2 regions of the Desulfotomaculum sp. genome follow, and region 2 is predicted to be linked to the other one. Evidence: predicted binding sites of a transcription regulator. Region 2 holds the regulator's gene; the other holds the start of a gene.
The links. The regulator LexA, encoded in region 2, represses DNA repair genes until DNA is damaged. The targets are predictions, from matches to a motif close to CNAACANNTGTTNG.

Region 1: a site for LexA is predicted at 7,132-7,145, ahead of dinB (DNA polymerase IV). Genes of this name have one in related genera too.

What each region holds. Positions count from the first base shown of each region.
Region 1 covers NZ_CEVWQM010000014.1:77,935-89,498, reverse strand. The annotation lists gene selD (selenide, water dikinase SelD) at 1-328, opposite strand, end outside; gene murI (glutamate racemase) at 556-1,353, shown strand; gene AC1U9Z_RS10110 (superoxide dismutase) at 1,402-1,998, opposite strand; gene AC1U9Z_RS10105 (hypothetical protein) at 2,206-2,730, shown strand; gene AC1U9Z_RS10100 (hypothetical protein) at 2,780-3,223, opposite strand; gene AC1U9Z_RS10095 (uracil-xanthine permease family protein) at 3,331-4,626, opposite strand; gene AC1U9Z_RS10090 (DUF1653 domain-containing protein) at 4,768-4,971, shown strand; gene AC1U9Z_RS10085 (sulfite exporter TauE/SafE family protein) at 5,049-5,792, shown strand; gene dinB (DNA polymerase IV) at 5,897-7,087, opposite strand; gene lepB (signal peptidase I) at 7,274-7,792, shown strand; gene AC1U9Z_RS10070 (stalk domain-containing protein) at 7,826-9,112, opposite strand; gene AC1U9Z_RS10065 (aspartate/glutamate racemase family protein) at 9,380-10,072, shown strand; gene AC1U9Z_RS10060 (4Fe-4S binding protein) at 10,367-11,203, opposite strand; gene AC1U9Z_RS10055 (CD1871A family CXXC motif-containing protein) at 11,196-11,357, opposite strand; gene AC1U9Z_RS10050 (TlpA family protein disulfide reductase) at 11,425-11,564, opposite strand, start outside.
Region 2 covers NZ_CEVWQM010000004.1:8,197-19,760, forward strand. The annotation lists gene AC1U9Z_RS03105 (response regulator) at 1-459, shown strand, start outside; gene AC1U9Z_RS03110 (PAS domain-containing protein) at 478-1,941, shown strand; gene AC1U9Z_RS03115 (hypothetical protein) at 1,982-2,119, opposite strand; gene AC1U9Z_RS03120 (YeiH family protein) at 2,133-3,257, opposite strand; gene mdh (malate dehydrogenase) at 3,441-4,367, opposite strand; gene sdhB (succinate dehydrogenase iron-sulfur subunit) at 4,467-5,213, opposite strand; gene sdhA (succinate dehydrogenase flavoprotein subunit) at 5,210-6,967, opposite strand; gene AC1U9Z_RS03140 (succinate dehydrogenase cytochrome b558 subunit) at 6,983-7,606, opposite strand; gene AC1U9Z_RS03145 (Fe-S-containing hydro-lyase) at 7,671-8,225, opposite strand; gene AC1U9Z_RS03150 (fumarate hydratase) at 8,238-9,080, opposite strand; gene lexA (transcriptional repressor LexA) at 9,452-10,090, shown strand; gene AC1U9Z_RS03160 (MerR family transcriptional regulator) at 10,128-10,538, opposite strand; gene AC1U9Z_RS03165 (DUF4387 domain-containing protein) at 10,713-11,033, opposite strand; gene AC1U9Z_RS03170 (acyclic terpene utilization AtuA family protein) at 11,033-11,564, opposite strand, start outside.

The sequences.
Region 1 (11,564 bases), on a different contig from region 2:
GTAAACAGGAAGGAAAGCAAACGATATTCAGTGCCATTAGGGGTGTCCCACCCATGGCATAGACATCACTCAGGGCATTCGCCGCAGCAATTTGACCAAACAAATAGGGATCATCGACCATTGGCGTAAAAAAATCCACCGTCTGAATCGTGGCTAATTCGCTGTTGAGTCGATAAACCGCTGCATCATCGGAAGTATCTAAGCCAACCAACAAGTTTGGGTCAGTATTACTGGGTAAATCTCGCAAAACTTGCGCTAGGACCTCCGGCCCCACCTTGGCTGCTCACCCCGCAGCTTTCGTCATTTGTGTTAATCTTGGCTTGGCCAAGGTTGTCAACCTCCTTTTCCTACTAAAACATTATTAGCCCTTCTCCAATCTTTATATACTTCCCTTTTGATATTCTATAACTTTTTGTTATAAAAGCTACTTTGATAAATAAATATTGACCTTTCTTATATTTGCCTTTTATGTAAACAGAAACAAATCTTGCTTCTATAAGAACATAGGAGTATAATAAATTACAGCATTTACCAATATTCCTAGAGGTGATTTTTTTGTCTCAGCGGGCCCCCATAGGTATATTTGACTCAGGTGTAGGTGGACTATCAGTGGCCAGGGATATCCGCAAGCTTCTTCCTCTGGAGGACATACTTTATTATGCCGATTCCGCTCACTGCCCCTACGGAGATAAGGACCCCCAAACCATTCAACAACGCGAAAAAAAAATCGGGGAGTTTTTAGTCGCACAGGGAGCCAAATTAATTGTAGTTGCCTGTAATACTGCTACTTCTACAGGCTTAGAAGATTTGCGCAGCCTATTAAATGTTCCCGTAATCGGCATGGAACCAGGTGTAAAGCCAGCAGTTGCTGCAACTCGCAATGGTAAAATCGGAGTTCTGGCCACCAATGTAACGATTGCCGGTGATCGCTTTGCTGCTTTGATTAAGCGTTATGCCGAAAATACCGAAGTCATTACCCAACCCTGCCCAGGATTAGTGGAATTAATTGAACAGGGGAAACTACATGCACCAGAAACAAAGGGAAAGTTATGGAATTTTCTCCAGCCCATTTTAGAGCGAGGAGCCGATACCATTGTATTGGGCTGCACCCATTATCCCTTTTTACGTCCGATTCTCGGGGAGTTGGTGGGACCTGAGATAGCTATTATCGACACCGGCCAGGCAGTGGCCAGGCAGGTAAGTAAGATCTTAAATGAAAATAGCCTGTTAATAACTGACGGCCCCCTTGGCACCGAACAATTTTATACCAGTGGAAATCAAGCGAATGTTCAAGAGGTCATCCAGTCCCTCTGGCTTAACAATAACATAAGTGTTAAAACCTTACCCCTATAAACAAGAATAACAAAATGCGGCAAGAAAACTGCCGCATTTTGTTATTCATTAACCTAGACAGGAGGCTAATTTCTTATTAACATCTTCCCAATTTACCAGGTTCCACCATGCTTCCACAAAGGCAGCCCGCTTATTTTGATATTTCAAGTAATAAGCATGCTCCCAGAGATCCAGTACCAGCAGCGGGACAACTCCCCATTGGGTTAAGTTTTGGTGCTTTTCAGACGTAAGAATTTCCAGCTTCTTAAACATTGGATTGTAGCATAATAAAGTCCAACCAGAACCTTCCACAGCAACTGCTGCAGCGGAAAATTGCTTTTTAAAGGTTTCAAAACTTAAAAAGAATTTGTTAATTTCTTCGCTTACCCGACCGGTGGCAGGTCCACCACCATTGGGAGTCATATTCTCCCAAAACAGGGTATGCAGGATATGACCGGAACCATGAAAGGCCAGTTCCCGTTCCCAATGTTTTACCAGGGCGAAGTCACCTTTTTCCCGGGCCTCAGCTAGTTTAGCCTCAGCATTATTTAGGCCGTCTACATAGGCCTTATGGTGGGCATCATGATGCAGTCTTACGGTTTGCTCATCATAATGGGGCTCTAGGGCATTATAGTCATAGGGTAGATTCGGTAGTTGATGGGTCATTATTACTCCTCCATTTCACTTGAAACTATTTACATAGTAATTATAATATACATTACGAGATAATTTATTACGGCATTCTTACATTGCACTTACTTTTCATAAACTTTCTAAGCAAAGCTCTGGCTTTGGCACTAAAAAACATATATTTACAGCGAAAAGGTTGTTTGGTTTAATAATAAGGATAGCTTTTATAGGAGGTATTTTTCCATGACTGAAAATAACGCCTGTGGTTGTAAACCCCGTAGAATATCAAAGGGATTGCTGACTAGGGTCGGTAACTTTATCCGTGACAAATCCGTAGATGGTATTTGTGTTAAAAGTGTAGCAGAAATTGCTGATGAGATGGGCCTACTGCTGCCTGCCATTTTGGTTGAAGCCCTAAACAAACTGGAGGAGAAGGGTACGATCCAAGTTAAAAATCGCGGTCAAGAACTCACAGACCTAAATACCTTTATTTATATCGGGGACGATGAGGTTAGTAAGCTAATGTCCACCACCGTATTACTGACTCTGGACTTAGAAAAAGCCTTGGCTGATAATCCTCAGTTTAGACAACTTAAAGAAAAAGTAAATGAAATGGTCAATATATTAGAACAGCAGAATAAGGAAGTTTTGGAGTTTCAGGCCTTTAAGAGTGGTGTGGTCAGACAAATTGAAGTCCAAGAAGGTGTTTACCACATTATTTCTAAAACACGTCTAAATAACTTATTTATTGAAGAAACCCGGAGATAAGTAAAAGGAGCGTCGCAAACTACCTTTTGTAGTATGCAACACTCCTTTTTTATTTGAGCCAGGCAGCCGCTGGATCTTTGTCAAATTCTAAACCAATCAAGGTGATGGAATCATCAAATATGTCGGGACTATGATGTTCTTTAAAACGAAGGATGATCCCAAACATGGGTGATTTTGTGTTAAGCTCTTGAAGTTTCTGCAGGATTTGACCGGCTTTATCTCTTTGAAACTTAATTGCAAAGCCAATTGCATCTGCTGTATAGGCAACATAGAGTAGGTAAGCATCTTCTTCTTTATTGTATTGCCAACGATATTCAAACTTTCCTGTTTGGGCGGGTGCTATCCTGTTGTTTGGGTTAATTGTATTATAGACAATTTCAAATTCCGGATTCTCCAGAATGATACCAATAGTTGGTTTGGCCTTGCGAGGCTTAATGGTGCCTATACTACCACCCGTAGGCTCAATAACTTTAATTGTAAGTTCATTATTCACAAGCGGTTCCTCCTTTTGCATAACAGATCCATACCTATTTTGTCCACTGTTTCTTATAATACAGACTTAAATGAAAAAAAACAACATTAGATCGTATCTTATACTATTTAAGCCCCTTTTGGCCTATAAATCAAATGCTCCATAATAAAAACCGTGATGACTCCCACCACAAAACCATTCCCTATAATGGGCCTAATCGTTGCAGGAAAAGTATTGGTTACTTCTAAGGGTAAAAAGGAAACAATGATCCCCAACATCAGGGGTAACCCGACAATTAATCCATCATCAAATTTAAATTCATCCATGCCATCGAGAGCAACTAACAAACCAGCAGATATTTGTGAACACATGATATAAGTCATCACACTGCCGATGACTACGGAAGGGATGCCCCCAATAAAGGCAACTGAGGCAGGTAGAAAAGCCAATCCCAGCAAACCTATGCCCGCGGGTAAAAGTGTATACCGGGAGGCACAGCCAGTTGAAAGAATAACACCTGGGCTAAAGGAAAAATTTACAAGTCCAATAACCCCAAAAAAACCAGATAATATATTCGAAAGGCCAGTAAAGATTACCCCACGATTAACCCTATTCGGCATATCTTCGGTTTTTAACAAGGACCCTACGGCCTGAATGGAACCAAGATCGTTAATAACCAAAGCTAAAAAACTAATTATAAAGGCGATCATTACCCCAATATCCCAAGCAAAGGAAAAATTCAAATCATAAAAGAAATTTCCAACCAGTGGCAGTTCACTCTGGACACCTACCTGGGTGTGTCCAAACAACAGCCAATAAATAATACTACCAGCCGTAATTGCCCAGATAAGAAAGGTAGACTTCCAAAAACCGGTTAGAAACTTTGCCACCGTAAACATAATAAAAACATAAACCAAAGCAAAGGTGAAATTCTGTAAGGGAGCGATTGAGGAACTATTCGGTAAAATTAATTTCATGATCGTGGGTATTAGGGTGAAGGCGATTAACAAAAGTATGACAGCAATCACCCGGGAGGTGAATAGGTTCTTGATCCTGGCAAAGAGTCCCGTACTACTTAGCAAAATTAGGAAAAGGCCTCCTACCAAAATAGAGGTATAGATTATGTTTAGGCTTTTTCCCTGACTTGCTACGATACTTACAAGTAAGACCGATGCCGGCCCAACAATAATGGGCAAGCGATGCCCCCAAAGAATTTGGGCACAAAGGCTTAACCCTGTCAAGAAAAATAACTTTTGGATATAGATAACCTGTTGGCCTACATTGGAAAAATGAAGTCCCGCCACAACCTGACCAATTATAATAATGGTAGGCACGGAAATAGCTAACCATTGTAGCCCATATAAAACCAATTCCCCTAGGGGCAGTTTATCATTTAAGTTATATTTTAGCTGTATCTGTTTCATTGACTCACATCCTTCGTTGTTTTTTACCATCATTATACCTTAAATATTGACTGATAATTTCAGTAATTGAAACAGGACTAGCCGTTTAAAATGCAAAAGCCTATAATAATATTAGCTATTTATAATCGGAGGGGATAAAAAATGCTTCGACTTGGCAAATACAAGCATTTTAAGGGAACTTACTATGAGGCCCTTTACCTAGCAAAACATTCTGAAACCGAGGAACCGATGGTTGTCTATCGCTGTGAAAAGGACGGGAGTCTTTGGGTAAGACCCCTAAAGATGTTTACGGAGAAAGTTGAAAGGAATGGTCAACGAATAGACCGTTTTGAATATATCGGTTAATCTTCCATTGGTTTCCCTTTGCACGCTAATTAATTATTTGCATACTATAAGTTTACATAAAACGAGGAGATGATCCTATGCCTGCTGACTTAACCAGTTGGTTTGTCTCAGCCCTAATTGTTCTGCTTGCCGCTACTTTGCAGGGTATTACTGGCTTTGGCTTTGCCCTTATAGCCGTACCACTATTGCTTTTGGTTTACGAACCGCACACTGCCGTGGCCATAAATATCATGATTTCTATTGTCTCTCTTTCTTTCTTAACCGTTAAAGTGCGTCAGGTGGTCATCGTTCCGGTGGTAAAAAACCTTTTTTACGGCAGTCTACTGGGAATCCCACTGGGTGCCTACATCTTTTTACACTTTGATGTTCATTTGCTGAAACTTGCCATTGGCATTATAACAGTCATTTTTAGTGTGATCTTAATCAGTGGCTTAACCATTAAAAATGCAACTGGTAAGGTGTGGGAGAGTACGGTTGGCTCTATTTCTGGTTTTCTCACCGGAAGTATTGGCATGCCCGGCCCACCCATTATTCTCCTCCTCAGCAATCAAAAACTAGCTAAGGATCATTTCCGGGCCACCACTGCAGCCTATTTTGTATTGGCCTATGTAGCCAGTTTAATACTGTTATTCTGCCTGGGGGCCCTGGACAAAAATGTTGCCCTGAGGGCTATCTCACTGGTGCCTTTTGCCATCCTGGGTGGTCATTTAGGTTATCTTGTTTTCCCCTTGGTACCCCAGGCTAAATTTCGGCACGGTGTCTCCCTGTTGGTTTTAAGCACAGCTCTCTATTCTGTGGCTACTGCCATTTGGCATATTTAGACTTTGGGCTAAACAGCCCTTGGTCTCCTGATGACCAACCCCTGTAACGATTGCAATGCCGGCAGGAGCCTAAACCTTTCTCCCACTTCGGATAAAACCATTCGTTATCGACCATCATACACCCCGCATTCTGTCAATGAAACAGCCCGTTGAATGCTTTGTCGCCCCCACTTGGACTTAATTAAATCGGTTGCCCTGTCAATCTTTTCCTGTCTATCCTGCCCAGAAAAGATTGACAATTGTTTTTCCTCCTTTGGTATTAGTTCCGACAGTGTTAGCCCTACCAATCTCGCCCTCACTTCTTTCTTATCCAAATATTGTTCTAACAGAAATACGCCCATTTCATAAATTTCCTGGGTGATATCCGTGTAATGGGATAAAACCTTCGAATGGGACTCTGTAATAAAGTTAGGATCCTTGATCGTTAGACTAACCCTTCTTCCTATAAATCCGGCTTTGCGGGTTCGCTGGGCTACTTCCTCTGCCAATTCAAGAACAACCACTTTGATCTGCTCTAACCCCCGGTAATCCCTTGGCAGGGTTATCTGATTACCCACACTTTTAATTACTTCCAAGGAACCTGGGTCTACGGAGCTGGAGTCAATACCCCTGGCAGAATAATGTAAAACTTCCCCCACTAAGCCATAGCGGATTCTTAATAACTCAACGGGCATGGCTGCCAAATCCCCAATGGTTTTAACGCCAATTTGATTCAACCATTTACCGATTCTGGAGCCCACGCCAAACAATTCTTTTACTGGTAATGGCCACACCCGCCGGGACCAATCATCCGGTGAAAGAAAAATGATTTTATTCGGCTTTTCCAATTCCGATGCCATCTTGGCCATTAGTTTAGAAGGTCCGATGCCAATATTTACCCCTACCCCCACCTCACGGTTAATTCTAGTTTGAATCTCCTGGGCTATGCTTTGGGGCGTACCAAGATTTTTCAAGCAACCTGTAATATCCACAAAACTTTCATCAATGGAACAGGGTTCTACCAAATCACTGTATTCCCGTAGAATGCTGTTAATCCAACTGGAAAAGGCGGCATAATCCCGATGGGAAGGCGAAACAAAAACAGCCTGGGGGCATAGGGCCCTAGCTTCACTTATGATCATACCCGTTTTAATACCATATTTTTTTGCCTCATAACTGGCTGCCAGCACAATCCCTCTTCTTTGGCCGGGATCCCCCCCAACAATAACGGGTTTCCCCCTAAGCTTAGCATCCATGGCCTGATGAACGGATGCATAAAAGCTATTCATATCGCATAAAAGTATGACCCTAGACATAGACACCACCGAACATTTATTTGATTTCCTATACTTCATTATACCAAACATTTGTTCTTATGCAACGGGTTGTTGTTTACAATTTTTGTAAAATAGTGGTTTGTTTAGGACAAAAGCAGCAGTTTGATTTTTTTAAGAGTTAAACTATAATAGATTTATGATCTTTAGTTAGTGAGGAGAAATTTTATGACTGAAATAAAAAAAGTATTACGCAGTTGGCTGCCGACCATCTTAGTTGCACTTGCTTTATCTCTCTTTGTGAGAAATTATATTGCCGAAGCTAGGTGGATACCCAGTGAATCAATGCTGCCTACCTTGGAGGTCGGTGATCAATTATTCATCGATAAGGTATACTTTAAGTTTGAAGGAATTCAGAGGGGTGACATTCTAGTATTTGAGGCCCCTGCGGAGCTAGATAAGGACGATGATCTAATTAAACGGGTTATCGGACTACCAGGTGAAGAGCTTTCAATAAAGGATGGTATTGTTTATATTAACGGCAACCCCATAAAGGAGCAATACATTAGCGAAAAGCCTGACCGTGATTTCGAACCCTTTGTTATCCCAGAGGGTCAAATATTTGTCATGGGTGACAATAGAAACAATAGCTATGATAGCCGTTATTGGGGAGCACTTCCCATAAAGAATGTTATTGGTAAAGCTATCTTCAGGCATTACCCCCTAGGTCATATGAAGCTTTTCTAAATAAAGAAACAAGGGCAAAGTCCCTTGTTTCTTTTATATTACATGCTTATGCTCTAAATTAATATGGATAACTTTATTTGCCTTATCCCACTGTATATCTCCTCCAAAGGCCTGGGTTAAAAACCTAAGAGGCACCATGATGTTGCCCTTTATCCTTTGTACTGGCTGAGTTAACTCCACGGTCTGATTATTCCAGGCAGCCTTATTCGATCCCACCTGAAATTTAACCAGTGTCCCCTGACCAGTTATTAAAATTTCTTCCTGGTCGTACGCCACATTCAAACTCATCGTATCGGTTAAGCAACGAATCGGTGCTAAAACGGTTCCAGCAACAAAGATTGGCTTTTGATTAAGTTTACTTTGTTCTCCGTTTATATAAATGGCATTTACCCTTTGATACTGCTGAAAACCATAGTCTAACAAAGCTACGGTGTTGGCACTTCTTATCTCCTTGGTAGGTGACCCCAGTACCACACTAATGAAACGCTGACCCTCCCTTTGGGCTGTAGCTACCAAACACCACCGGGCCTTGTCTGTATAGCCAGTTTTTAATCCATCGGCTCCGGCAAATAGTTCTAATAGGTTGTTCGTACTCTTAATCGGATAAGCTCCGTTGCGGATGGTGGTAGTTTTCAGCCTGGAAAAATCCAATGCCTCCGGGTATTCCTCCAGTATTATTTTAGTTAACAAGGCAATATCATAAGCAGACATATAGTGGTTGGCGTTATTCATCCCCGGCAGGCCGGAAGCATTCATAAAATGGCTATTTGTAAGCCCTAACGCCACTGCCCTTTGATTCATTATCCGGACAAAGGCCTCTTCACTGCCTGCTACCTTTTCCGCAAGGGCCACAGCAGCATCATTGGCAGAAGCTACCATCATCGCTTTTACCAACTCTTGTAGGCTTAGAACCTCCCCCTTTTTCAAATATACCTGTGCTTCATTAACACGCTCAACCTTTTCACTAATCTGCACGGGTTCCGCCCACTGATGCAACCCTTGATGGATCTTTTCCAGTACGATATAAAGCACCATTAGTTTTGTGATGGAAGCAGGGTGAAACCTTTCCTGTTCATGCTTCGCATAGATTATTTGTCCCGTATCATAATTGACTAAAATAGCACCTCTCGCATTAAGACCATTGATCGAATTGACTAGCTTAGGGGCATAGCTCAAACTGCAGCTATGTTTTGCCGCACTTTCTTCAACCTGAACAGTCTGCCATTTGTCCGCTGCTTCAAACTGGGCTTCAACCGGGCATCGCACCCAGATTACCAGAGCCATTAGGCTGATCAAACATAGGGCACCTACTCTTTTCATTTCCAAGCCCCCTTGGTATTTTTGCTTGGCATGTCAGAAAGGATAAGCTTTATAACATGCAAAAACCTAAAAGACCTGGCGTTAGCCAGGCCTTTTAAAAAATATTCAACAATATAAAAAAAAGAACCCAATTAATAGAATTCTTGGTAAGGTAAAAGGATATCTTCACAGGTAGGGCTAATGAAGGATTGGATACAGCTATTCCAACTTAAAGGGGTTTCTAACATTGTCTGGAATAGCAAAAACTAAATATAAGGAGAGAACGCTATGAAAACCATCGGTCTAATTGGTGGGATGAGTTGGGAATCATCACTTGAATATTATAGGATTATTAACCAAACAGCCAAGAAAAAACTAGGTGGGCTACATTCTGCAAAATGTTTAATGTATTCGGTAGATTTTGCTGAAATTGAAACCTTACAGCGTCAGAACAAGTGGGAAGAATTGACTAATATAATGATTCATATTGCTAAAAACCTTAAAATTGGTGGCGCTGAATTTATTGTAATTGGAACAAACACGATGCACCTCATGGCTGACGATATAGAAAATAAGGCTGACATAAAAGTATTGCACATAGCGGATGTCACTGGTCAAAAAATAGTTGAACAGGGCTTAAAAAAGGTAGGTTTACTCGGAACCAAATTTACGATGGAAGGTACTTTTTATCGGCAGGTTTTAAAAGACAGGCATCATCTTGAGGTTGTTATTCCAGATGAAGATGAAAGAGAACTTGTTCATGAGGTTATTTATCAAGAGCTGTGTAAAGGTGTAATCAATGGGCCATCTAGACAAAAATTTGTTCAAATCATAGCGAACCTAACCCGGAAGGGTGCTGAGGGTGTAATACTAGGGTGCACCGAAATTCCACTGCTTGTAAAACAGGAAGATGTTGAGATCCCTATTTTTGATACAACAACCATCCATGCTGTTTCTGCTGTAGACTTTGCTCTGACCTAAGAATCGCCGTCGGTTATGCTTATGAGACAAGGGGACAGTTTTTATGTCTATAAAGCCAACGTTTATCCTTATCATCCAAGTCATGGGTCGTGATGTGATAAAAGCCACTTTTGCTTCTCTCTCACGAATGCCTTGGTATCAAGCCAAAGGAACTGTCCGAGACCACTGAAAAAGTGCTTCTAAAAATTCACCCTATACCATATGTTGTGATTCAACATGCGTTTTAGTCACAATATATTGAGTGAATTCTTGAAAAATGATACTTTTTCAGTGGTCTCGAACCGCCTTCTTGTGTTAAAGATGTAATTCAATGCCGCTTTTTAGAGATTTTGTGGGACAAACCTTGATACATTCTCCACATCTAATGCATTCTGGACTGTTAGGATTTTTCTGAACTTCTATATTCATCTTACATTTATCCGTACAAGCCCCACAACTGATACAATTTTTTTTATCCACTTGATATTTATAAAAACTAACTTTATTAAACAATGCGTAAAATACTCCTAAAGGGCAGATATAACGGCAAAAAGGTCTGTATATACATATAGAAGCCATAATCACACTAATTAGTATGAATACCTTCCAGGCAAATAAATAACCTACGGACTGCCTTAGGGAGGGGTTCATTAAAACCAATGGTATTCCCCCTTCCAGGGTTCCCGCTGGACATATATATTTACAAAAATATGGAGGACTTATACCAAATTCATTCACTAAAAACATGGGCAGCACGATAACAAATAAAGCTAAAATAACATGTTTTAAGTAGTTAAGCAGCCAATTCACTTTGTTATGTATTTTAAATTTTCTAAAAGGTATTTTATATAACAAATCTTCAATAAAACCAAAGGGACATAACCAGCCACATATAAATCTTCCAAAGATTACTCCAAATAATAACATTAATCCAACAACATATAATGAAAAATTATATTTTATCGTTCCAATAACAGCCTGTAGAGAACCTATCGGGCAAGAGCCAATGGCTCCGGGGCAAGAATAACAGTTTAAGCCAGGAACACATATTTTCTTGATATTTCCTTTATAAATGGTGCCTTGTAAGAAACCACCTATATTGGCATTTGCTGTTATAGACGCAATAGCTTGCGTTATTGTTCTTCTAGCCAATTCCAATACACTCTAGACATATGTTTATTGCTTTCTTAAGCACAACAACACCTACTTCATTTCTATGTACTCCCGCATATATTAACATCATGCTCATTCCTAAAATCCCATATTTCATTACCCCTCCAATTTTACAATTCTTAATTATATCCATACATTCACATCCTACCTCTTTATTAAACATACCTCACCTGTCAAACAGGATGAGGTACGTACTTGTCCTATTTCATATTTTTTAATCTGTCTTGCAACTCCTTCTTATATCCTTCTTTATCCATGGAACCGATCTCTAAATCTCCAATAATATTTCCTTCACTATCAACAAATAGTGTTGTAGGCACTGCCACTATATTATTTAATA
Region 2 (11,564 bases):
CTTATGGATATTGGCCTACCCGACGGGGATGGCTTAGACCTGGTTAATATCATCAAGAAACAGCATCCTAACATTAAGCATGTGGCTTTAACAACCTATGACGATCCAATTTTTATTAAAAAAGCGATGGAATGTGGTGTTCGGGGATTTGTACCAAAATACGCCTTCTTTGATGAGATAAAAGCAGCAATTTTAATGACCTATCGGGGTGGTTCCTATCTTTACCCTGGTCTGAATACGGATACCCTTCTAAATTTAGCCGATTCAGGTTTATCGGATAAAGATATTCAGCTTCTACAGCTGCTTACCAGTGGGAGAAGTCAAAAGGAAATTGCAACTGAACTTTTTATCAGCTTATCCACCTTTAGAAGAAGGCTAAGGGAAATTTTCTCTAAGCTAAATGTTCATTCAGTAGAGGAAGCCTTAACCGTTGCTGCTAGAAAAGGGATTATTAAGTAGCATTTAGGGAGAGCAATTATGAAAAATTCTTCTCAAAAGATTAAACCGATCTTCCCTACCCTGTTATCGGTCTTTTTAGTAGGCATTTTTATTATTTTTTCCCTGATGGAATTTCGCCACACCAACAAGATTTTAAATCAGTATGAGACAGGGATAAAAGAGGTTGCCATAAATAAAACAAATTTGTATTTTGATGACTTAAAGACAATAACGGTTAATGCTGCAAATAATTTTGAAAATAATAGCTCTATTCATAAACCTTTGGATTTAAAAACCCTTTTGACCCTTGACCGTCGCCTAACAAGCATATACCTTGTCCGAAATGATGGCAAAATAATAGATGCTACGGAGAAAGAATATAACCAAAAAATCATTAGGGAAATTGCTATCAAGACCTCCGAATTGCATTTGTTTGAGGTATTCGTTTCTGGCGTTTACAAAGGTACACGGGCAAACTATGACGCCATAAGTTTGGCCATCCCCTTAGGAAAAAAAGTAGCGTTTAAGGATCTTGTGATGGTTCTTGAATTTAGGATTGATCAATATAAAAATGATGTGACCCAAGAATTCTTAAATCCAAATTACAAAATAGCTATATTTGATCAATTCAACAAGACAGTTATCTGGCCCTTTGACCAAGTCTACCTGGAATCCCTTGACCTAAATGCAGAAACCTTCTTTGAAGGGAAAAATAAATATAATCTATCCTCAAATACTACCAAGGAAAATTGGCGAGTTATTGTTTTTTTTATGTCTACAAATTTTGAAATATATCGGGTTTTTACTATTTTATTTCTGGTGTTTGCTTTATATATTTGTCTTTATGAACTACTGGTGGAATTTTGGGGTGTTAATACGGCAAAAACATATTTTGAGAATATCGATTTCGCGATCCTGAATCAAATCAATGAAGGCGTTATTATTGCTAATAATACGGGTATTATTCTCTTTGCCAATGAAGCAGCGCATAATATCTTTGCCGATCGTAAAAATAGTTTAAGAAATGTTACACTTAAAGAAATTTTGGGTAATGCAGGAGATAATTTAGAAACCCAGGATAAACACTTTATTTCTACCGTGATGTTCAGAGACAATATATTAAAGGCTATTCACTCACCCATTATTAAAAACAACAAAATACTTGGATCCTTAACGGTTATTAGAAATAATAATGATAATAGCAACATTGACCATCGGGTATTGCATAAACTTATCGAATCACTACCTCAGGGAATCGTCTTTTTCAACAAACACCATGAGGTAGTTCTGTCAAACTTAATCGCAAAGTGTCTGTTAAGCAATTTAACAATCGGTGCAAATATAGAAGTGATAGACAAGGAGTTGGCTTCTATAATATATAACAATATTGACACCGGACTTTCCAAAAGAACTCAAACCTCAACCGGTCATAACTGTGAAATCACACCGATCTATGACGATGACGGAATCTATGTCGGTACGCTGGTTATTCTATTAACATAATAACAAAACCCTTCCCGCAGTCGGTAAGGGTTTTGTTATTTTATTGATGCATCATCAATACGATTATTAGTATTAAAAAAGCAATAGAGAGTGCTGTATAGTCCTCCATTCTTTCCGTGGCAAACAAAGAAAAAACTCTCGGTTCCTTTTCTTTGGGCTTCCTTACTCTGTTCTGCATTGTTTCACCTCTATTAGGGGTTCTCTGAAATCAGTAAAAGAACGACAATAAGTGCCAGCAAGGCCTTAAATACCGCAGCCACAGACCCCACAATTAATGGTTTTCCCCCCGCTTTTCGCAGTTCCGAAAAAGATATTTGCATACCCAACCCGGTTAAGCCTATGGCAAAAAACCAACTATATAATTTTCTGATGGTTATTAGCTCCGGCGATGGGGGGGAAACCGGCCCTAACAATCCAACAGAGGTGATAAAAACCATAATCAAAAAACCCAATACAAAAATCGGAAATTTACTCCATAATCCTGTGTGAATCGTTATATGTTCATCCAATAAATTAGCCGAACGACTGCTCAAAACTGCTAGGGCCAGTACCACGAAGGGCAAAAATATAACCCGGGCTAAATTGTATATTTCACCGGTTTTTAAGCTGACGGATGCATGGGTGGCTGTTCCTGGATCAAAGATTAGGCATACAGCCAAAACCTGCCCCGAGCTAAGAATCCCAGTCCCCGCCCAAACGCCAAATTGATGGGCACTTAAATTTAACATTTTACCAATTACAGGGAATAGAATGATTGATACTACTCCATAACTAAGAATTGTGGCAATCGAAAAGACAACGTCCGTGGTTTTTGCCCTTACTGCGGGTGCTGTAGCAACAATAGCGGATACACCACACACAGAAGTACCTGCGGCCAATACCGCCGTAGAAGCTGGGTCCATATTTGCTTTCTTGCCCAGCCACATTGTTAAGATCAGGGTCATAACTACAAAAGAAAGAATTAAAAATATTGCTGTTCCCCCTAATTTTACCACATCTCCAAAGCTATAAAGGGAACCCAACAAAATAACACCAACCTTGATAAAAATACGTGATGTTGTAACCCCTTGCATTAACCAATTTGGCAGCTTGATTAGGTTTGCAATTAGAATCCCAAATAAGATACACAAAAAGATATAGTTTAGAGGTAAAACCCGAATTATCATACTATTGCTATGGCTGGTGCTTTTAATGTATGCTTCTAAACCTGGCCACGGAATGCCAAGGTCCTCCCCACCCATGGTAAATATTGCAATTGTAAACATTAAGAGTATACCTGGGATTGTTTTTATTAACTCGGAGGCTTTGTTCGACATCGTGTGACCTCTCCTAGTGATGATTCATCTATTCCATATTGCGCCTATCGCTTAATTATAGCAGTTATTTCAGCTAATATGAATTACTTAATCGAATAACTTACCCTAATAAATTATACTGCAAAAAAGCTTGCAGCAAGTAAAAAACGTTAGTAATCCTAACGTTTTTTACTTATGGTCAAGTTATTTTAACTTGTTAATGTTATTTCTTACGGAATTAATCGATTTTTTAAGGGCTGTCCGTTCTCCCTCATTCAGATCCAATTCAATGACCTTCTCCACGCCGTTGCCGCCAATTATCGCCGGCACCCCAGAAAAGACATCACTCTCACCATATTCCCCTTGTAAATAAGCGGATACCGGTAAGATACGTTTTTTATCCTTTAAAATGCATTCCGCCATTTGTATAACTGAAGCACTGGGGGCATAATAGGCACTTCCTGTCTTTAAATAGTTAACGATTTCAGCCCCACCTGTTCTGGCACGTTGCACCATGGCCTCCAGGCGATCCGCTGGTATTAGTTTCTCAACGGGAATGCCACCTGCATAGGTGTAACGGACCATCGGAACCATATCGTCGCCGTGACCACCTAAAACAAAGGAAGTTACATCCTCAAAGGAAATATTTAACTCCCTGGCGATAAAGGTACGGAAACGTGCGGAATCAAGAACACCCGATAAACCAAAAACCCTGTTTGGCGTAAAACCACTGGCCTTATAAGCTATATAGGTGCTTACATCCACAGGATTTGTCACCACAATTATGTAGGCATTGGGAGAATACTTTACGATTTGCTCTGTAACATTACGTACGATACCAGCGTTAATATTTAATAGATCATCCCTGCTCATGCCGGGTTTACGAGCCATTCCTGCGGTAATAACGACCACATCAGAATCCGCTGTATCAGCATAATCGTTGGTTCCCAGAATGATGCTATCATATCCTTCTACTGGCGCTGCCTCCATCAGGTCTAGAGCCTTTCCCTGGGGTATCCCCTCGGCCACATCAATCAGAACAATGTCGCCAAGTTCCTTTGCAGCAGCCCAATGGGCACAGGTTGCTCCTACATTACCGGCACCCACAATCGTAATTTTCTTTCTTTTCATAATAATCCTCCTGTACTAAAATAATATCACCAAAATATCACCTGTGTTAAGTGATTATTAAAGTGGTCATCCGTGGTGAGTAGGCAGAATCCCCATCGTTTACCGACCTAACCATCTCTTTATACCATGAATCGAGGTATCTCTGTTTAACTGTGCAATATTTCTGGTTAAGGGGATTTGTTTGGGACATACTTTAACACAATTTTGAGAATTACCACAGTCAGTAATTCCACCCAGATCCATTATTGCATCCAATCTTTCTTCCTTGTTCATTGCTCCAGTTGGATGGGAATTAAATAATTTTACCTGGGCCAGTGGTGCAGGTCCCATAAACTTTGCTTTGGCATTGACATTGGGGCAGGCCTCCATACAGCAGCCACAGGTCATACAACGAGAGATAGGGTAAGACTCCTCCTGTATCTTCGGGGCAAGACGCGGTCCCGGCCCGAGGTCATGGGTTCCATCAATGGGGATCCAAGCCTTAACCCTCTTGAGATTTTCAAACATAACAGAACGATCAACCATGAGGTCCCGGACAACGGGAAATTTGCTTAGGGGCTCTAATACGATTGGTTGTCGAAGTTGATCAACAAGGGCTGAACAGGCCTGCCTTGCCTTTCCATTTATGACCATGGTACAGGCGCCACAAACCTCTTCTAGACAATTGCATTCCCATACCACCGGTGCGGTTAGTTCCCCTTTGGCATTGACAGGGTTTTTTTGAATCTCCATTAGAAGCGAGATAACATTCATTTTAGCCTTATAGGGAATGGAAAATTCCTCCCAGTAGCATGGCTGGGTTGCGTCAGGCTGGCGTTTAATTTTTAAAGACACCCTTTGCGTCATTTGTTCACTGCCCCCTTATCAACATCGTATCTCCTTGGTCTAGGGTTAATCAGTGAGGTATCAACTTCCTGATAGCTTAACTCTGGGCCAGCGGTTGTAAACTTTGCCATGGTGGTTTTTAGCCACTTTTCATCATCACGCTCAGGAAATTCCGGTTTGTAGTGGGCCCCTCTGCTTTCATTGCGGGCAAGGGCGCCGAGAGTAATCACCCGTGAAAGCTGCAGCATGTGCCAAAGATGCCGGGTAAAGACCAGTTCCTGATTGGCCCAGGTGCTTTTATCAGCAAGTCTTATTTTAGACCATCTCTGTATGAATTCTTGTATTTTATCATCTGTCTCTTGGAGCCTTTTGTTATAACGTACCACCGTAACATTCTCGGTCATCCATTGCCCCAATTCAGCATGAAGCTGATATACATTCTCTGGACCATCGCTTTTATAGATATTCTCCATGAAGGACTGCTGCTTTTTTACTGCCTGCTCAAATATCTTTGGCGCAATAGCCTGAACAGACCTCGTTAAAGAATGAATATATTTTACTGCCTTTGGCCCCGCAACCATCCCCCCGTAGATAGCAGATAATAGTGAGTTCGCACCTAGTCGATTGGCACCATGATATTGGTATTCACATTCGCCACAGGCAAATAAACCAGAAATATTTGTCATTTGGTGGTTGTCCACCCAGAGACCACCCATCGAGTAATGCACTGCGGGAAATATCCTCATGGGAAGCTTGCGGGGGTCATCCCCCACAAAGCGTTCATATATCTCCAAGATACCTGCCAATTTTTTATCCAGTATATTCCGGTCAAGGTGGGAAACATCAAGATACACCATATTTTGGCCGTCAATACCAAGCTTTAATTCGTAACATACTTTGTATATAGCCCTTGTTGCGATATCCCTGGGAACCAAATTGCCATAGGCCGGGTACCATTCTTCTAAAAAATACCATGGTTTTCCATCTTTTATTGTCCAAACCCGGCCACCTTCACCACGGGCTGACTCACTCATTAATCTAAGTTTATCATCACCCGGAATAGCCGTGGGATGTATCTGAATCATTTCCCCATTGGCGTAATATGCCCCCTGTTGATATACGGCACCGGCGGCTGAACCTGTGTTAATCGTGGAGTTGGTACTTTTACCATAGATCATGCCGCACCCACCGGTGGCAAGTATCACGGCATCACTGGAAAAAGATTGCATCCTCATGGTTTTCAAATCTTGGGCAACAATACCCCGACAGAGGTTATCAGCATCGGTTACGATGGACAAAAAATCCCAGCCTTCATATTTTTCAACAAAGCCAGCCACTTCAAAGCGACGCACCTGTTCATCGAGGGCATACAATAGCTGCTGGCCGGTGGTTGCCCCGGCAAAGGCCGTTCGATGATGCTTACTGCCGCCAAAACGACGGAAATCCAGTAAGCCTTCGGAGGTTCGATTGAACATTACGCCCATACGATCCATCAGGTTGATGATGGCTGGGGCCGCCTCACACATGTTTTTGACGGGGGGTTGGTTAGCAAGAAAATCCCCTCCATATATCGTATCGTCGAAATGTATCCAAGGGGAATCACCCTCCCCCTTGGTATTTACGGCCCCATTAATGCCACCCTGGGCACATACCGAGTGGGATCTTTTAACTGGCACCAAAGAAAATAATTGTACCTTAACCCCCATCTCTACTGCCTTAATGGCTGCCATTAAGCCGGCCAAGCCACCGCCAACGATAATAATATTATTTTGCATCGCTATCCCTCCGGGTTATTGGATAAAGGCCCAGATTGCTGTTAGTCCAATCAAAGAAGAGAAAATAAATAACAGCATACATAATCTCCAAATAAAGGTCTGAACCTGCTCCCCCACAGCAATACCCCAACTGACAGTAAAATTCCATAGTCCATTGGCAAAATGAAAGCAAGCAGCCAGCAGGCCAATAATGTAAAAGGTTAGCCAAAGGGGGTCTGACAACAAATTATGCATGGTAATAAAATTTATTGACAAGCCAGTCAAGGAATGAACCAGCTTAAGTTGCCATACATGAATAATTACAAATACTAATGTTATCACAGCAGACAAACGCTGCAGATAAAACATCCAATTTCTTGCATAGGAATAGCTAAATAGATTATTCTTGGCCAAGTATACGATATAAAGCCCGTACAGCCCATGTATTGTAAGAGGTAAAGCAATAAAAATTATTTCCAAGGCAATTAAATAAGGAATGTTTTGCAGGAAAACCACTGCGCGATCAAATCTTTCTGGACTTAATATGGCAAATGAATTGGTTATTAGATGTTCCAAAAGAAAAAAACCAATGGGGAATAACCCCAATAAAGAATGAAGTTTCCGATAAAAAAAATGGTTATTGGTACTCACCGAGGACATCAACATCCTTCATCATAAAATTGAACTACATCCCCGCAAGCAAAGCATTGCATGAGAGCTAAGTTTACTCTAATGCATATCGTTTTTTCCCTTCCTGATATAAGTCTCCACCCAAGGAATCATTAACAACAATGGCCGGGAAATCTTTAACCACCAGCCGATAGATGGCCTCTGGTCCTAGCTCCGGGTAGGCCACAATGGTGGCTTCTTGAATACTTCTTGCTATCAATGCGGCTGCTCCACCAATGGCTCCAAAGTAAACAGCACCGTGTTTTTGCATGGCCTGGAGTACCTTTTCTGATCTGGCTCCCTTGCCAATCATGCCTTTAAGGCCTTGTTCAATTAAAAGAGGGGCATAGGCATCCATGCGTCCGGCGGTGGTAGGACCGGCAGAGCCAATTACTTTACCGGGACGCGCCGGAGCCGGGCCAACATAGTAGATAATCTGACCCTTGAGATCAATCGGCAGTTCCTTTCCTTGGTCCAGTAGTTCCACTAATCTTTTATGGGCTGCATCCCTTCCGGTATAAATGACGCCATTAATAAAAACCTGCTGCCCGATGCGAAGGCTCTTTACAATTTCATCCGATAGTGGTGTTGTTATGTTAACCCTTGTCACTCTGTGCACCTCCTATATGCTTACGGATTTATGTCTAGCGGCATGGCAATTAATGTTTACTGCCACGGGCAGGCTCGCAATATGACAACCAAAAATTTCGATATGTACTGCCAATGCCGTTGTTCTACCTCCCAACCCCGCAGGGCCAATGCCTAATTTATTAATGGCTTCCAGCAGTTCCTTCTCCAACTGAGCAATATCAGACAGCGGATGCGGTTCACCAACGGTTCTTAATAGTGCTTCCTTGGCCAACAGGGCACACTTTTCCATGGTCCCACCAATCCCCACTCCGATAATCAGTGGCGGGCAAGGATTTGGTCCCGCAGCCTGAACGGTATCTAAGATGAATTTCTTGACACCTTCTACTCCTTCGGCTGGCTTTAACATCTTTAATGAACTCATATTTTCACTGCCCCCACCCTTAGGGGCCACCGTTATCCTAATTTTATCACCTGCTACTATGCTGGTGTGGATTACAGCCGGGGTATTATCACCGGTATTGACTCTTGCCAGTGGGTGTTTAACCATGGATTTTCTTAAATAACCTTCAAGGTAACCCTTACGTACTCCTTCATTTATGGCATCAACTAAATTGCCATGGATAACTTGTACTTCCTGTCCTAATTCAACAAACACCACTGCTACTCCGGTATCCTGACACATTGGTATCGATTCTGCTGCAGCTATCCCCGCATTCTCCACCAACATATTTAAAATTTCCTTACCACTTTGGGAAACCTCTGTCTCATTGGAACGTTTAAAGGAATTTACAACATCATCTGCCAGCTTATAATTTGCCTCCTGACACAAGCGGGCTACTTCAGATATGATTACAGCACAATCTACGGTTCTAATGGTTGTTTCCTCCCTAATCTTTGTAATAACCGAATTTAGCCTTATTATCGGGTTAACCGCAAAAGGGCAAAAGACTGCCGCACCGTTACCGGCACCATCAAAGAATGAAAATTTTATGTCATCCTGAACCACAGCGAAGGATCTTGGGTCTAACCTCTCAATGAAAGAAAAGATCCCTCGCCACTGCTCAGGCTAACAACTACTATTAATATACCATTTTTTACAATAAACATATATTCATTCTACTGTTTATTCTACCCGATTGATTTAAAATAACATCGAACAAATGTTTTTATCTTGATCCAGAGTATGATATAATATACCAAATCATGATTAACCTTATTTTTCTTTGTGAAAGGTTGTGAACCCCGATGTTAAATCCTAGGGAATCAGAAGTTTTAAGGGTTATTATAGAAAATGTCAAGCAAAAGGGTTATCCCCCGTCAGTTAGGGAAATTGGGGAAATAGTTGGTCTTTCATCCAGTTCTACCGTTCACTCTTACTTAAAAAGATTAGAACAAAAGGGTTATCTGCGACGGGATCCTACCAAACCAAGAGCCATTGAAATTATTAACACGGATTCGGCCGATACCAGCCCTGCTTCATTCCCTGAGCAGCCGGATAACCAATACGAAGAGATGATCAATATTCCTATGCTGGGAGAAGTGGCTGCCGGGGTCCCCCTTTTAGCCGTTGAAAATTTTGATGAAAAGGTTACTTTACCCAGGAGTTTTACTGGTTATGGTGATTTCTTCATGCTTACCGTGCGGGGCAACAGTATGATCGAAGCTGGTATTTTACCCGGCGACCTTGTTTTAGTGAGAAGGCAGGAATCCGCCAATAATGGTGAAATAGTCGTCGCATTATTAGAAGACGAGGCCACCGTGAAAAGATTTTTCAAAGAAAAAGATGGCATTCGGCTTCAACCCGAAAACAGCCTCCTATCTCCCATTTTTGTAAGAGACATTAAAATACTTGGCAAAGTGGTTGGACTAATGAGAAAAATATAAAAAGGTCGCATAGCGACCTTTTTTTGTTGGATCTTTGCTAGTTTGAGTTTGATTGGCAATCTTTATTGTAGTGTGGACACATGCTGCAGTGTTCTGCCTTATCCTCTATGACATAACAATATGCACCTTGTTCCTTCCAACAGGGCTTGTTTAAGTTTACATTTTCACCCTTTTGTTGACTACCACCGTCACAATACTTGATATCCCAGCAGGGATACATACTAATAATCTGTAGCACACCTGCGATATTCAGTCCTTTTTCATTAATGAGATAATGAATAAACTGAAGTCTTTTAACATCGTTATTACTATATAACCTCTGTTTATTGCGACGGGCAGGTTCAACTAGCTTGTGCTTTTCCCAAATACGAAGGGTCTCTGGATGTACCTTTAAAAGTTCGGCAATAACGCCTATGTTAAACATAGGCTGATCATCGTTGCAAAACAAGGATTTATCTCCTCCTGTTATAAAATCTAATATCCTTTATTTATTATATAGTCTATAAACCCAATTTGTAAATTAGCTAAATTACTGCAAAAGATAAAATTATTACTATTTATCTTACGGTTTTGGGACAAACCTCGAATTTTTGTATTTTTTGCCGAAACTGGTATGGCCCTTTTAGACTTCTATCTCTAGGTCCAATAAAGGGGCATGCTGTTGAGCACCATAGACATCGGTTTCACCAAGGGCACCGGATGGGTAGGGCCGTACAATGGTAGCCTTGATGGCGTAGGCAGGAGAAAATTCGACAATTCCTATGACATCCGTCTCAGGAATGCCATAGAGTTTTGCAACGGTAGTTTTATTGATTACCTTCGCTGTACAGGCAGCTTCATATGATTTTTGATCCTTAAAAATAACATCTAAGGTTAGTTCATAGGGTCCAGAATTTTTACTTCGAATAACCGAAGCCAACTCAGTTAATTTAGCCTTTGACATTATTTTTCCTCCCCTGCATGAATGATTTCAAATGGAAACAATGCCACGGGATCATCAACCTGTAATAAGTGATAAATATTAAAGTTGTAAACAGCTCCGGCCTTAAAGTCCGAAGGGGAATAGGGAAAGGCCAGGTTGCCAGCTGTAGCTACCCGCCCAGGATAGCCATAGTGAAGCATGGTGGATCGGGCAAAGCTGCAAATGGTATTCGCTATTTCTTGGGTTTCTGCCACAGCCTCAATAATAATGCCCAACTCATGTGTCGTTATTGCCGGTTGAGGTTCAAGCTTACCCATTACCCCATCCTTGCCATAGATGTTAAAATGCAGGAAATACGCATAGCCGTACCGCTTAAAATTGTCTTTAACCCGTTCCCGCACAGCCTCTACGATATGATCTATTTGTCCGATCATAATGGGGTCACGGCAACCTGCTATGGATACAGTACGAAATCCTACTCTTTTAGCCCCTTCTAATTTGACGGTATATTTTTCACTGGGGATAAATTTACTGCCTGCTACCCGAACAGCC